DNA from 4 places in the Agarivorans sediminis genome. Region 1 is predicted to be linked to each of the others. Evidence: predicted binding sites of a transcription regulator. Region 1 holds the regulator's gene; each other region holds the start of a gene.
What was found. The regulator sigma-54, encoded in region 1, starts transcription at its own class of promoters, with help from an activator protein. The targets are predictions, from matches to a motif close to GTTGGCACGNNNNTNGNNT.

Region 1 (3,168 bases):
AGCGGTTTACCATAACCCACAAGAGTAAATTAGGCCTATTGGCCAGTTTGTTATTTCTGTCTTGGGGAGTTCAAGCACTTGAAGACGACTTCAATAAGCAGATTATTGTTGATGCCGACCGCCAACAGGTCAATATTAAAGAAAACCGAGTCACGTTTTACAGCAATGTGATCGTCACTCAGGGCTCGATTAAAATGCATGCTGCAGAATTAAGCGTGATCGGCAGTGAAGACAAAGGCAGCGAAGTCATGATCGCCAAGGGCGAACCGGCTACTTTTTATCAACTGCTAGATAGCGGTAAACCTATCGAGGCGGAAGCGAACGAGGTTCGCTATGATCTTAAAACCCAAACACTGACCCTCACGCAAAATGCTCAGTTAAAACAAGAAGAGAGCTTAGTGAAAGGGCAAATGATCAAATACAGCATCGATAAGCAAGAAATGGTAGCCCAAGGCGATGAAAATAGTCGTGTCACTACCATATTTCTGCCGAAACAACTTGAAGAGATTTCACCGAAGAGTAAACCGCAAGAATGAGTACCCTAATTGCTGAAAACCTAGCGAAAAGCTATAAAGGTCGCAAGGTTGTCAAGAATGTAAGCTTACACGTTGAAACGGGTAAAATCGTCGGCTTACTCGGCCCAAATGGTGCGGGTAAAACCACTACTTTTTATATGGTTGTTGGCTTAGTACCTCGCGACCAAGGCCGCATACTAATTGATGACGATGACCTGTCTAGCACGGCGATGCATACTCGAGCCCGTAAAGGCATTGGTTACTTACCACAAGAAGCATCGATTTTTCGTCGTTTATCTGTAGAAAAGAATATTCTCGCGGTTCTCGAAACACGTAAAGACCTTGATAAAGAGCAACAAAATGGAGCGCTTGACGACTTATTAGAAGAGTTCCATATTGGCCATATTCGCAAAAATTTGGGTATGAGTTTGTCGGGTGGAGAACGTCGCCGAGTAGAAATAGCACGAGCCTTGGCAGCTGCACCAAAGTTTATTTTGCTTGACGAACCCTTCGCTGGAGTAGATCCTATTTCAGTGATTGATATTAAAAAAATTATCGAACACCTGCGCGATAGAGGCCTTGGAGTACTGATTACCGATCACAATGTGAGAGAAACCCTCGATGTTTGTGAGCATGCCTATATCGTTAGCCAAGGCGAATTGATAGCCTCAGGGAAGCCCAAAGAGATACTTGAAAATGAACATGTGAAACGAGTTTATCTCGGCGAGCAATTCAAGCTATAGTTAAAGTGTATCTAGAAAAATATAATAAGAAGAAGGAACAGCGGTAATTAATGAAAGCATCTTTGCAGTTGCGTCTTGGTCAGCAATTAACCATGACACCTCAGTTACAACAGGCCATACGCTTACTTCAGCTATCAACGCTGGATTTACAGCAAGAGATTCAAGAGGCACTGGAAAGTAACCCACTTCTTGAGGCGGATGAGTCGCAGCCAAGCGACAGTGACTCAGTTGAAAAGTCGGCCAACGAAAGAAGTGATGAGGCGGAAAACAGCCAGCCTGAAGTTGACTCTAGCCAAATTGAAGCCGGTGATGCCATTTCCCAAGACACGGTTGCTGAAGACCTACCCGTTGATTCAACATGGGATGATATATATAGCGCCAGTTCTGGCCCTGCGAGTTCAGGCTCTGCTAGTGGCGGCGAAGACAACGACATGTTGTTTCAAGGCGAAACCGTCGACTCCTTACAAGACCATCTATTGTGGCAAATGCGTTTAACTCCCTTTAGTGAAGTAGATCAAGCCATCGCATTAGCGATTATTGATGCGGTTGATAACTCAGGTTACCTCACTCAAGACTGTGACCAACTACTTGAAGGCTTACGCTCCAGTGATAATAACGCACTAGATGTAGAATTAGACGAAGTAGAAGCGGTGCTAAAACGTATTCAACATTTTGACCCCGTCGGCATTGCTGCTCGCTCCTTACAAGAGTGTTTAATGATTCAATTAAGTCGTTTTGCTGAAGAAACACCTTGGTTGAAAGAAGCCAGAGAGGTCGTATCAAATCATATCGACGTATTGGCCAACCGGGATTTTCGTTTATTAGCTCGCAAAACCAAACTCAAAGAAGAACAGCTACGCGAAGTAATGCGTTTAATCCACACCCTTGAGCCACGCCCCGGCAATGCGGTAGAACCGAATCAAGCGCAGTATGTAATTCCCGACGTATCCGTTATAAAACGCCAGGGCCGCTGGGTAGTAGAATTAAACCCGGATGCCATGCCTAAACTACGAGTCAATTCTCACTATGCGTCTTTGAGCAAAACGTCAAATGCTACCGATACTCAATTCATTCGCAGCCACCTACAAGAAGCGAAATGGTTCATAAAAAGTATTGAGAGCCGTAACGAAACCTTATTAAAAGTATCCAACTGTATCGTTCACCACCAACAAGCATTTTTTGAATATGGTGCTGAAGCAATGAAACCAATGGTGTTGAACGATGTGGCTGAAGCAGTAGAAATGCATGAATCGACCATTTCTCGGGTGACAACCCAAAAATTTATGCATACTCCCCGCGGAATTTTCGAATTAAAGTATTTTTTCTCTAGCCACGTGGCTACAGACGGAGGTGGGGAATGCTCATCTACCGCGATTCGCGCACTCATTAAGAAACTGGTTGCTGCCGAAAATACCAACAAACCACTCAGTGATAGCAAGATAGCTGACATTTTGGCAGATCAGGGGATCAAGGTGGCGAGGCGCACGATAGCAAAATATCGTGAGTCTTTAGCGATTCCACCTTCTAACCAACGTAAAAGCCTTATATAACGGCCACAAAAGGGGACAAGATATATGCAAATTAATCTTACTGGACACCATGTAGAAATTACTGAATCACTAAAAGAATATGTCCACACTAAGTTTGCCAAACTGCAACGACGTTTTGAACAAATCAACAATGTTCACGTCATCCTCAACGTAGAAAAGCTCAATCAAATTGCCGAAGCTACCTTGCACCTTAATGGCGGAGAGCTGTTTGCCACTGCAGAGCACTCTGATATGTATGCCGCCATTGATAGCCTCATTGATAAACTTGACCGCCAAGTTATTAAACACAAAGAAAAATTAAACAGACATTAGCCAAAGTAATGCAAATAAATAAAGTACTAAATTTGGACTGTACGCTTA
Region 2 (3,168 bases), 1.9 Mb from region 1:
TGCAGGCTTTGGTTGGCGGTTGCAAATACCGTTTGGGTATTGGTTTTTACCTGTTGGTCCTTAAGAATCTCATCTCTAATTAGGCTAACAATTTGTTCAATACTTTGTATGGTGAGTGCTGCGTCACTGCCTAACTTTTGCTCAAATTGTTGATCGTAAGTGCTCAGTTGGCTTAGTGCTTTGCGCATATCATTGAGTACTTCGCTAGCGTTATCAGTACGAAAACGCAGGTCGGCGTTACCTTCAGCATCTAAAATTCCAAAGTCAGCTATATCGCCCCCCTTATCTCGGATCCTTGCAATGTTACTTTGTAAAGCTGGTAAGCGGTCGACCGTGATGTCGATAAGATAGTAACTGGTAACGATAGGGTCTCGAGTTAACCCGCTATTTGCCGCAACACTGTGGGTAAGACCTCTTATTTCTCTTAATAGAGCCTCATGTTCTATTAGTAATTGGCCAAGCGAACTGCTGCTATCACGGACGGTTTTCCAGCGTTGGCTAACTTGCTCAAGTGCGGGGAGGAGATTGCTAGGTAGCACCGAAGATAACTGGCTTAGGCTGCCATCAAGGCCTTGTTGCAGTGCTGATAATTCGGCTTTATCAAATTCAGCACCCATGGTGCGCAGGGTGTTTAAATGCTGATGTTGCACGATTGATTTTGACAAGCTGGGAAGTTGACTAACAACTTTGTAGCCAGCCAATTCTTGTTCGGCGAACTCAAGGTCGCTATTCATTGTGATGATGATGGAACTAAAGCCATAGGCAATCGGAATTAGAAATAAACAGGTCCACAATATAAATTTATATTTAAAGCTAATCCGGTCACTGAGGTAGACCGCGGGGGAAAAAATGCTGCTCATGAATTACTCCTTATTCATCGAGTACAAGTTGAAGGCTATTAATATATCGACCATGGCCATTCAAACTTATGCCATTTTAGAGCTAAAAATGATAAATCATAGCCTAAACGGCCCTGGCTGGCCCAGAAAGCCAGGAGTTAGCGAGGTATTAACTTAAGTTGTTGATAAATAGTAAGCAAACGGCGTAATCTTTGCGTAAATAATCGGCGCATCCTCGTTGCCTAGCGGGTATTAATTTTAGCTTAGCTGAGATAAGTGGGCTTGGCGTCGTGTTTGCGCTAAATTGGTGCGAATGACGATAAAGCGCACCTTAATGAAGCGTCAAATGGCGGCAGTTTTATATTAATTACCTATATGGTGGTATTTGAGGAGTTGGCATAGCCATTGCAAATTGTTTAATGCGGCATGAGAGACGAAGGTTCTGGTCACATTTAGCGCCGCCAAACAATTTGCAATAGACATCTAGGGTTCCGACTGTGCGCAGTGACTGGACCGAGAGTTGTCAACCTCAACGAGGTTACACGGAGGGATAAAAGCCCGGGAGATGACAGTACCTAAGTCTCTCATGCTTTTTATTTTAAGTGCATAACCACAATGAGGTGAACATGTTCAACTTAGTTAAAACTCCACTCCGTAAAATAGCTTTAGCAGCTACCGTAATTAGCGCTACCTTGGCCGGTTCTAACATTGCTCAGGCCGCTGAAAAACCCAGTTATCGTTTAGCATGGACTATCTATGTTGGTTGGATGCCATGGGACTACGGGGCAGCCAATGGCATTGTTAAAAAATGGGCTGACAAATACGACATTGACATCGAAGTCGTGCAGGTAAATGACTATATCGAATCGATTAACCAATACACCGCAGGCTCGTTCGATGCCACAGTAATGACCAATATGGATGCATTGACTATCCCAGCTGCCAGCGGTGTTGATTCTACAGCACTTATTGTGGGTGACTTCTCTAACGGTAACGACGGCGTTATTTTGAAAGGTGACAAAGCCCTTGCTGACTTAAAAGGCCAAAATGTTAACTTAGTAGAGCTTAGTGTTTCTCACTATCTACTGGCTCGCGGCCTAGAGTCGGTGGGTATGGCCGAACGAGACCTTACCGTGGTCAACACTTCGGATGCTGACTTAGTGGCGGCATTCACCACTAAAGATGTAACTGCTGTTACGACTTGGAATCCTCTACTTAGCGAAATAATGGCAATGCCAGACACCAGCCTGGTGTTTGATTCGTCAAAAATCCCAGGTGAAATCATTGACCTATTGGTGGTAAACACCGACACCTTGCAACAAGACCCTAAACTTGGCAAAGCGTTAACGGGCGCGTGGTATGAAATTATGGCCACTATGTCGGGTGATAGCGATGCAGCGATTAAAGCACGTAGCTTTATGGCAGAAGCATCAGGCACCGATTTAGCGGGTTACGAAGCGCAACTTGCCTCAACAAAAATGTTCTACACACCTGCTGAAGCAGTCGACTTTACCAACAGCGGCGACTTAAAAGCGACTATGGCGAAGGTAGCCGAATTCTCTCACCTACATGGTTTATTAGGTGAAGGTGCTCCAGATGCAAGCTTCATTGGTATTGAAACACCCGCCGGTGTTTATGGCGATAGCAGCAACATTAAACTTCGTTTTAATTCGACGTATATGGAAATGGCAGCGCAAGGCAAACTTTAAGGCCCGCTTATGACCCGAATTATTAACCGTAAACCCAGCCGCATTTCGCGGCTGCTACTGGGCTTATTGCCTTTTGTGCTGTTAATCGCCGTGTACATGATGGCCTCACAAGCACGCTTGGTCGACAACCCTAATGACAAGCTATTGCCAGCAATGACCAGTTTTGTTGATGCAATACAACGGATGGCTTTTGAGCCCAGTAAACGCACCGGCGATTACTTGATGCTGGCCGATACGCTAGCCAGTCTAACTCGGTTAATCACAGGGGTAACCATTAGTGCGTTGCTTGCGTTAACAATAGGCATTGCCAACGGCATGGTGCCGTTTGTTAGGGCACCGATGTCACCCTTGGTTACCGCTTTATCGCTGGTGCCACCTATGGCGATTTTACCGATTTTGTTCATTGTGTTTGGCTTAGGTGAACTGTCTAAAGTGATGCTGATTATTATTGGTATTTGTCCGATTATGATCCGCGATTTGCAACTGCGAACCGATGCCTTACCGCAGGAGCAAATACTAAAGGCACAAACCTTAGGGGCCTCGAGTTGGCAAACCATCGTAGGTGTTGTTTTACCGCAAATCTTACCCAAATTAATAGAAAGTGTTCGTTTAACACTGGG
Region 3 (3,168 bases), 1.9 Mb from region 1:
TCCCCAGTACGGGTTTAACGTAAGGTGCCGATTGTCCAGGAAGCATGCTTTTCATTGACACAGAGTAGTTCGCATTAGGTCCGTAGGATGGATAGCCGGACATAGCATAGGCAATAAGATCAGGAGCTTCCTCTAGCAGTTTAATATACTGTTCGCGCAAGTTGGCCCGTGTCTGGCTAATCACGCTTTTAGCTTGGGACATCTCTGTCGGTTCAGCCAAAGCATGACGAAGGTATACCAGCCCAGTTCCCTTCATTTGATAGTCTGCCAAGCGACGAAACACTCCTAGACCGATATTGGCCGCGTCATTAATGGTTTGTTGACGCGCCGAAGACCCAAACATTTCCCACTTACTGTTAAACATAGTTTCTGGCAGATTTTTGCCGCCCTCTATAGCCCCATCGTTTCCGACGTACATGTTGTGTACAGCAGTTAAGCGAGTCTCAATTGCTATGGCTTCACTCTCATCGAGCATTTTACGAATTTTGGCGACTTTTACATCATCACTGTCATCTGATGTAATTACGGTGTGGATGCGACGCATATACGTATCCACTTGCGCCTTAAAGTCGGCAATCACATCATCTTTGTGCAACCAGTCCAGCTTGTGATTAATTTGCCGTAATAGCACATCCATTTGATCGAGGCGCGCTTGAATATCTTTTAACTCATCGATCACTTCGTCAAAGCGATCGTGACTAACGCCAATTTCCTCCATCAACATCTCGGTAAATACGCCACCGATTTTACTGCCAAAAGTTGATGCAAGTGATTTTGCCGCTGATACGGCCAGTTGATTAAACAGTTTTTCAGCCATGTATAAAATCCTTTTTCAATTGATATTTAACCTGTTGAGGCAGACCAGGCGACCAAGTTGTGCTTTTTGACCAGCCTTGGTCGTTTTGTTTGATGCACACCACTTGGATAAATCACCATCAAGGCAGTATTGCTGTAAAGAACGAGCCATACCGAACTGGTTTTTCTAAGTTAGTTAATTAGTCTGACTTGGTAAAGCCAAGGGGAAATTTTAAAAAGTCATCGCTGCAACCGATAGTGTACGGCTTAGCGCGGATAGCCCAATCTATGTGATTGCCATAAAACCTTGTTGTACTCGCTCTCAAGCTACACCAATGCGTTTGTTACAAATACGACATTGGCCCTTCATTTGTTGTTTGTGCTTACTACATGTTTTCTGTGGCGCAATAAATAAACTTTAAATAACAATGGCTTATTGTTTTTTGAATGGTTGGCTTGGTATTCGCAATAGTTAACTCGGGAACTATTTATCAAGCTAAAGGAAGAAAATATTATGGCTATTCGTCAATGTGCAATTTACGGAAAAGGTGGTATTGGTAAATCTACTACTACACAAAACTTAGTGGGTGCTTTAGCAGAAGCCGGTAAAAAAGTAATGATTATCGGTTGTGACCCTAAAGCAGATTCAACCCGCTTAATCTTACACGCAAAAGCGCAAAACACCATTATGGAAATGGCCGCTGAAGCGGGGTCGGTTGAAGACATCGAGTTAGAAGATGTACTAAAAGTGGGTTACGGCGGCGTACGTTGTGTTGAGTCTGGCGGTCCTGAGCCAGGTGTAGGTTGTGCGGGTCGTGGTGTAATTACAGCGATTAACTTCTTAGAAGAAGAAGGCGCCTACGAAGAAGACTTAGATTTTGTATTCTACGATGTGTTAGGTGATGTGGTATGTGGTGGTTTTGCCATGCCTATTCGCGAAAACAAAGCTCAAGAGATCTACATCGTAGTGTCTGGTGAAATGATGGCAATGTACGCGGCCAACAACATTTCAAAAGGTATTTGTAAGTACGCAGCAACCGGTAGCGTTCGACTAGCGGGTCTAATTTGTAACTCACGTAAATGTGACCGTGAAGACGAGCTCATTGAAGCGCTAGCCGCCAAAATTGGCACGCAAATGATCCACTTTGTACCTCGCGATAACGTGGTACAGCAAGCTGAAATTCGCCGTATGACAGTTATTGAGTACAACCCTAAATGTAACCAAGCTGATGAATACCGCACGCTAGCCAATAAAATCATCAACAACCAACTATTTGTTGTTCCAACGCCTGTAACCATGGACGAGTTAGAAGAGTTGTTAATGGAATTCGGCATCATGGATGAAGAAGACGAAACCATTATCGGCCAAGTCGCCGAAGAAGTAACCGCTTAGGCGCTTATCAACAGAGATCTTATTGATGCTATAGGAGGCAGCAATGTCAGATAAAAAAGCAGAGACTCAGGCGCTGATTGATGAGGTGCTAGAAGTCTATCCAGAGAAAGCCAAGGCCGATCGTAGAAAGCACTTAGGGGCTAACGATACCGAAGGTGGCAGTTGTATTACCGCTAACCGCAAATCGCTGCCTGGGGTAATGACCGCACGTGGTTGTGCTTACGCGGGGTCAAAAGGGGTAGTGTGGGGACCGATTAAAGATATGGTGCATATCTCTCATGGTCCAGTTGGTTGTGGTCAGTACTCTCGTGCCGGTCGTCGTAACTACTACACCGGCTACACCGGCGTAAACAGCTTCGGTACCATGAACTTTACTTCAGACTTTCAAGAGCGTGACATCGTATTTGGCGGCGATAAAAAGCTGGCCACTATGGTCGACGAAATTGAAATGTTATTCCCATTAGCTAACGGTATTTCGATTCAATCTGAATGTCCGGTAGGTTTGATCGGTGACGACATCGAAGCCGTGGCGAAAACCAAAGGCGCTGAAATTGGCAAAACCATTGTGCCGGTGCGTTGTGAAGGTTTCCGTGGGGTGAGCCAATCACTGGGTCACCACATTGCCAACGATACTTTACGTGATTACGTACTAGATAAATCGGAAGGCAAAGAAGTTGCGACAACCGATTACGATGTCGCCATTATCGGTGATTACAACATTGGTGGTGATGCTTGGTCTTCACGCATTTTGTTGGAAGAAATTGGTTTACGCGTAGTTGCACAGTGGTCTGGTGACGGTACTTTACCTGAACTTGAAAACACTCCTTCGGTAAAACTTAACTTGGTTCACTGTTACCGCTCAATGAACTACATCTGTCGTCACATGGAAGAAAAATATGGTGTGCCATGGATGGAATACAACTTGTTTGGCCCAACTAAGTGTGAAGAGTCTCTTCGTGCTATTGCCGCTAAATTTGATG
Region 4 (3,168 bases), 420 kb from region 1:
CTTAGCTGAGGCCGAAGCCGCTTTTGGTGGCAATGCGAGTAGCACGGTTAAAGCTGGAGCCACTGCCATTGCGCGTAAGCGCTCCTCTGGGCAAACTGTTAAGACCTATACGGCTGCAGAGGTAAATAAGTTAGCAGCGGAAGTGAAAATATTTACCGACGGTGGTTGTGAACCCAACCCTGGTAAAGCTGGGTCTGGCCTTGCGCTATATAGAGACAATCAAGTCGCTGAGTTATGGTATGGCTTGTATAACCCTAATGGCACCAATAATACCGCCGAGTTACATGCGCTAAATCAGGCGATGATTATGGCTGAAAAAGAGTTGGCTAAAGGCTTAAGAGTGGCTATTTTGTGTGACTCTAAATACTCGATTCAGTGTGTAACCCAGTGGGCCGCGGGTTGGAAGAAAAAGGGCTGGAAAAAGGCCAGTGGTGAGATTAAAAATCTTGAGTTGATTCAAGAAATGTTCGAGCGCTATGATGCACTCAAAGGCAAGCTGCAAGTATTGCATGTTAATGGCCACGTAGGGGTAGAGGGCAACGAACTTGCAGACCGAATGTCGATACATGCCATTGCAGAAAAGAACCCTGCATTTTGTGCTTATCCTCAACCTTTAGACCTTAAGGCTATCTTAGCTTTACGCGCGGGTTAGTGAATGAAAAATATCGATAAACAAGCCTCTGCTAGCGAGCAGCGATTAGTGAGCCTAACGGATATAGCCAACGTCGCGCATTTTCGAATTCAGCAAGATTTTGAAGATATAGACCCGGTCATTGGTATTAACCGTAGTATGCGTAAAAATGGTGTGCCAGCCGACTTAATGACGATAGATTGCCTGAAAACAGGCAAGCGCATTTTAGTGGTTTTACATGACCATAGTCCTGAGTTTATTTCTTACCAGTTTACCTTTAACCATCAAGATCCAGCCGGTGAGTTTAAAGAGATTTCTCAGGCTGGGGTTAATCAAGCAATACTTTACGACTGGATTAAGTGTTACTTCTCTGGGTCTTAAACTGAATGTGCGCCAAATAACTTACTCAGCCAGCATGGTGAATAATCACGCTGGCTTTTTTCATTCTCTCTGTGGATAAACAATCTTTTAGTCAATTTCCATAACACAAGGTTACAAGCTGGGGGGGGCTTTCGTTATCCCTCCCGAGTGGAGGTGTACGACCGACACGCTTATTTGCCGTAATAGCCCTGGTATTTGTTTTAATTACTGCGACTTTAGCCACACACATATCGGGGCTTTAGGTTCAAATTCGGGATCTGTTGCACCAACAGAGGGCGGCGTTGGGCTTGATGCTATATTGTAGCCTAAATTATGGGCTAAATAGTGGCTTTTTCTACTCCTTAAGTAATAGGTTTTTGCCCTGTTTTTATTGGTTCGTCTCTTGCTATGTACTCACTATAAATGCGGGCGAAATAGATCGACTCGCCTAGAAATTCGGTGAGGAGTATATAGCGTGTCTCAACAACAATCTCAGCAATGGATCAAAACCACCTGCCCCTATTGTGGTACCGGCTGTGGCGTAGAAGCTAAAGTAGCCAGTGATGGAAAAGTGACCGTAAGAGGCGATGCAGCGCATCCTGCCAATAGCGGCTTGTTGTGCTCAAAAGGCTCCGCGTTAGGTGAAACAGTGATTAAAGAAGGGCGCCTCCAACACGCTTATATTAAGGGCCACAAAGAGCCTTTAAACAAAGCCTTGAGCTTTGTTGCTGCAAGATTAAGCCACATCATTGCCGAACACGGTCCTGAGTCGGTGGCTTTCTATGTGTCAGGCCAACTGTTAACCGAAGACTATTATGTCGCTAATAAGCTGATCAAAGGCTTTATCGGCAGCTCAAATATCGATTCTAATTCACGCTTATGTATGTCTTCAGCGGTGGCTGGGCATAAGCGCGCCTTTGGTGAAGATGTTGTTCCGGGGAGTTACGACGATCTAGAACATGCTGAGCTAGTCACCCTTGTAGGCTCCAATTTAGCTTGGTGTCACCCGATTGTTTACCAACGCTTAAAGCGCGCCAAGGTGGCAAACCCTCATTTAAAAGTCGTGGTGATTGACCCTCGCCGCACCGACAGTTGCGACATCGCCGATTTACATTTGCCTCTGAACGGTGGCACTGACGTAGCTTTGTTTAATGGTTTACTTGCCTACTTAAGTGAGCATGGCAAGCTAAATACTGACTATATCAAACATTCAACTGAAGGCCTTGAAGCGGCGCTGCAGAGCGCGGTTGAAGACGCGGGTGATTTGCCCGCGTTAGCCCAAACCTGTGGTTTAGAGCCAGAAGCCTTAATACGGTTCTTCCAATTATTTGCCGATAATCAGCGTTGTGTCACTGTATTTAGCCAAGGGGTAAACCAAAGTAGCCAAGGTGTAGACAAGGTAAATGCGATTATTAACAATCACTTAGCTACTGGAAAGATCGGCAGGTTAGGCGCTAGCGCATTTTCTATTACCGGTCAGCCTAACGCTATGGGAGGGCGTGAAGTGGGTGCCTTGTCTAATTTGTTGGCAGGGCATCTAGACTATGTTCCGGAGCATTTAGCGGCATTGTCACAGTTTTGGCAAACCGAGCAGCTAAGCCAAAAGCCAGGGTATAAGGCGGTGGAGCTATTTGAAAAAATTGGCAGTGGTGAGATAAAAGCGGTGTGGATCATGGGGACTAACCCAGCGGTAAGTTTGCCCGAATCTGCCAAAGTGAGAGAAGCATTATTGGCATGTCCCTTGGTGGTTGTGTCAGATTGTATTGCTGAAACCGATACAACGCGTTACGCCGACGTATTGTTACCCGCAGCAGCTTGGGGAGAGCGCGATGGTACGGTAACTAACTCTGAACGGATGATCTCGCGCCAGCGAGCGTTTGTAAGTGCCGAAGGTGATACCAAGCCTGATTGGTATCTGCTGAGCCAAGTGGCAAAAAACATGGGTTTCGCCAGCGCATTTGATTATCAAAGTTCTGCTGACATATTTAGTGAGCATGCTGCGTTATCGGGCTTACTCAGTGACACCGGGGAGCGCCTTTTTAACATTAGCGGTTTAAGTGGTAAAGACCAGCAAGGTTTTGATCAATTGAGCCCGCAGCGCTGGCCAATTGCTTTGGAGACGAACACTGATAACAAAAGCTTATTTAGTGAGGGGCGTTTTTCTACTGCTTCTGGTA

Region 2: a site for sigma-54 is predicted at 1,232-1,250, ahead of M0C34_RS08600 (putative urea ABC transporter substrate-binding protein). Genes of this name have one in related genera too.
Region 3: a site for sigma-54 is predicted at 1,246-1,264, ahead of nifH (nitrogenase iron protein). Genes of this name have one in related genera too.
Region 4: a site for sigma-54 is predicted at 1,382-1,400, ahead of M0C34_RS15375 (nitrate reductase). Genes of this name have one in related genera too.

Annotation. Positions count from the first base shown of each region.
Region 1 covers NZ_CP096670.1:3,808,126-3,811,293, forward strand. The annotation lists gene lptC (LPS export ABC transporter periplasmic protein LptC) at 1-28, shown strand, start outside; gene lptA (lipopolysaccharide transport periplasmic protein LptA) at 39-536, shown strand; gene lptB (LPS export ABC transporter ATP-binding protein) at 533-1,258, shown strand; gene M0C34_RS17350 (RNA polymerase factor sigma-54) at 1,309-2,808, shown strand; gene hpf (ribosome hibernation promoting factor) at 2,833-3,120, shown strand; gene ptsN (PTS IIA-like nitrogen regulatory protein PtsN) at 3,129-3,168, shown strand, end outside.
Region 2 covers NZ_CP096670.1:1,898,174-1,901,341, forward strand. The annotation lists gene M0C34_RS08595 (methyl-accepting chemotaxis protein) at 1-860, opposite strand, end outside; guanidine-I (ykkC/yxkD leader) riboswitch at 1,312-1,406, shown strand; gene M0C34_RS08600 (putative urea ABC transporter substrate-binding protein) at 1,466-2,548, shown strand; gene M0C34_RS08605 (ABC transporter permease) at 2,558-3,168, shown strand, end outside.
Region 3 covers NZ_CP096670.1:1,919,391-1,922,558, forward strand. The annotation lists gene M0C34_RS08685 (hypothetical protein) at 1-817, opposite strand, end outside; gene nifH (nitrogenase iron protein) at 1,310-2,188, shown strand; gene nifD (nitrogenase molybdenum-iron protein alpha chain) at 2,232-3,168, shown strand, end outside.
Region 4 covers NZ_CP096670.1:3,385,218-3,388,385, reverse strand. The annotation lists gene M0C34_RS15385 (ribonuclease H family protein) at 1-652, shown strand, start outside; gene M0C34_RS15380 (hypothetical protein) at 656-1,012, shown strand; gene M0C34_RS15375 (nitrate reductase) at 1,467-3,168, shown strand, end outside.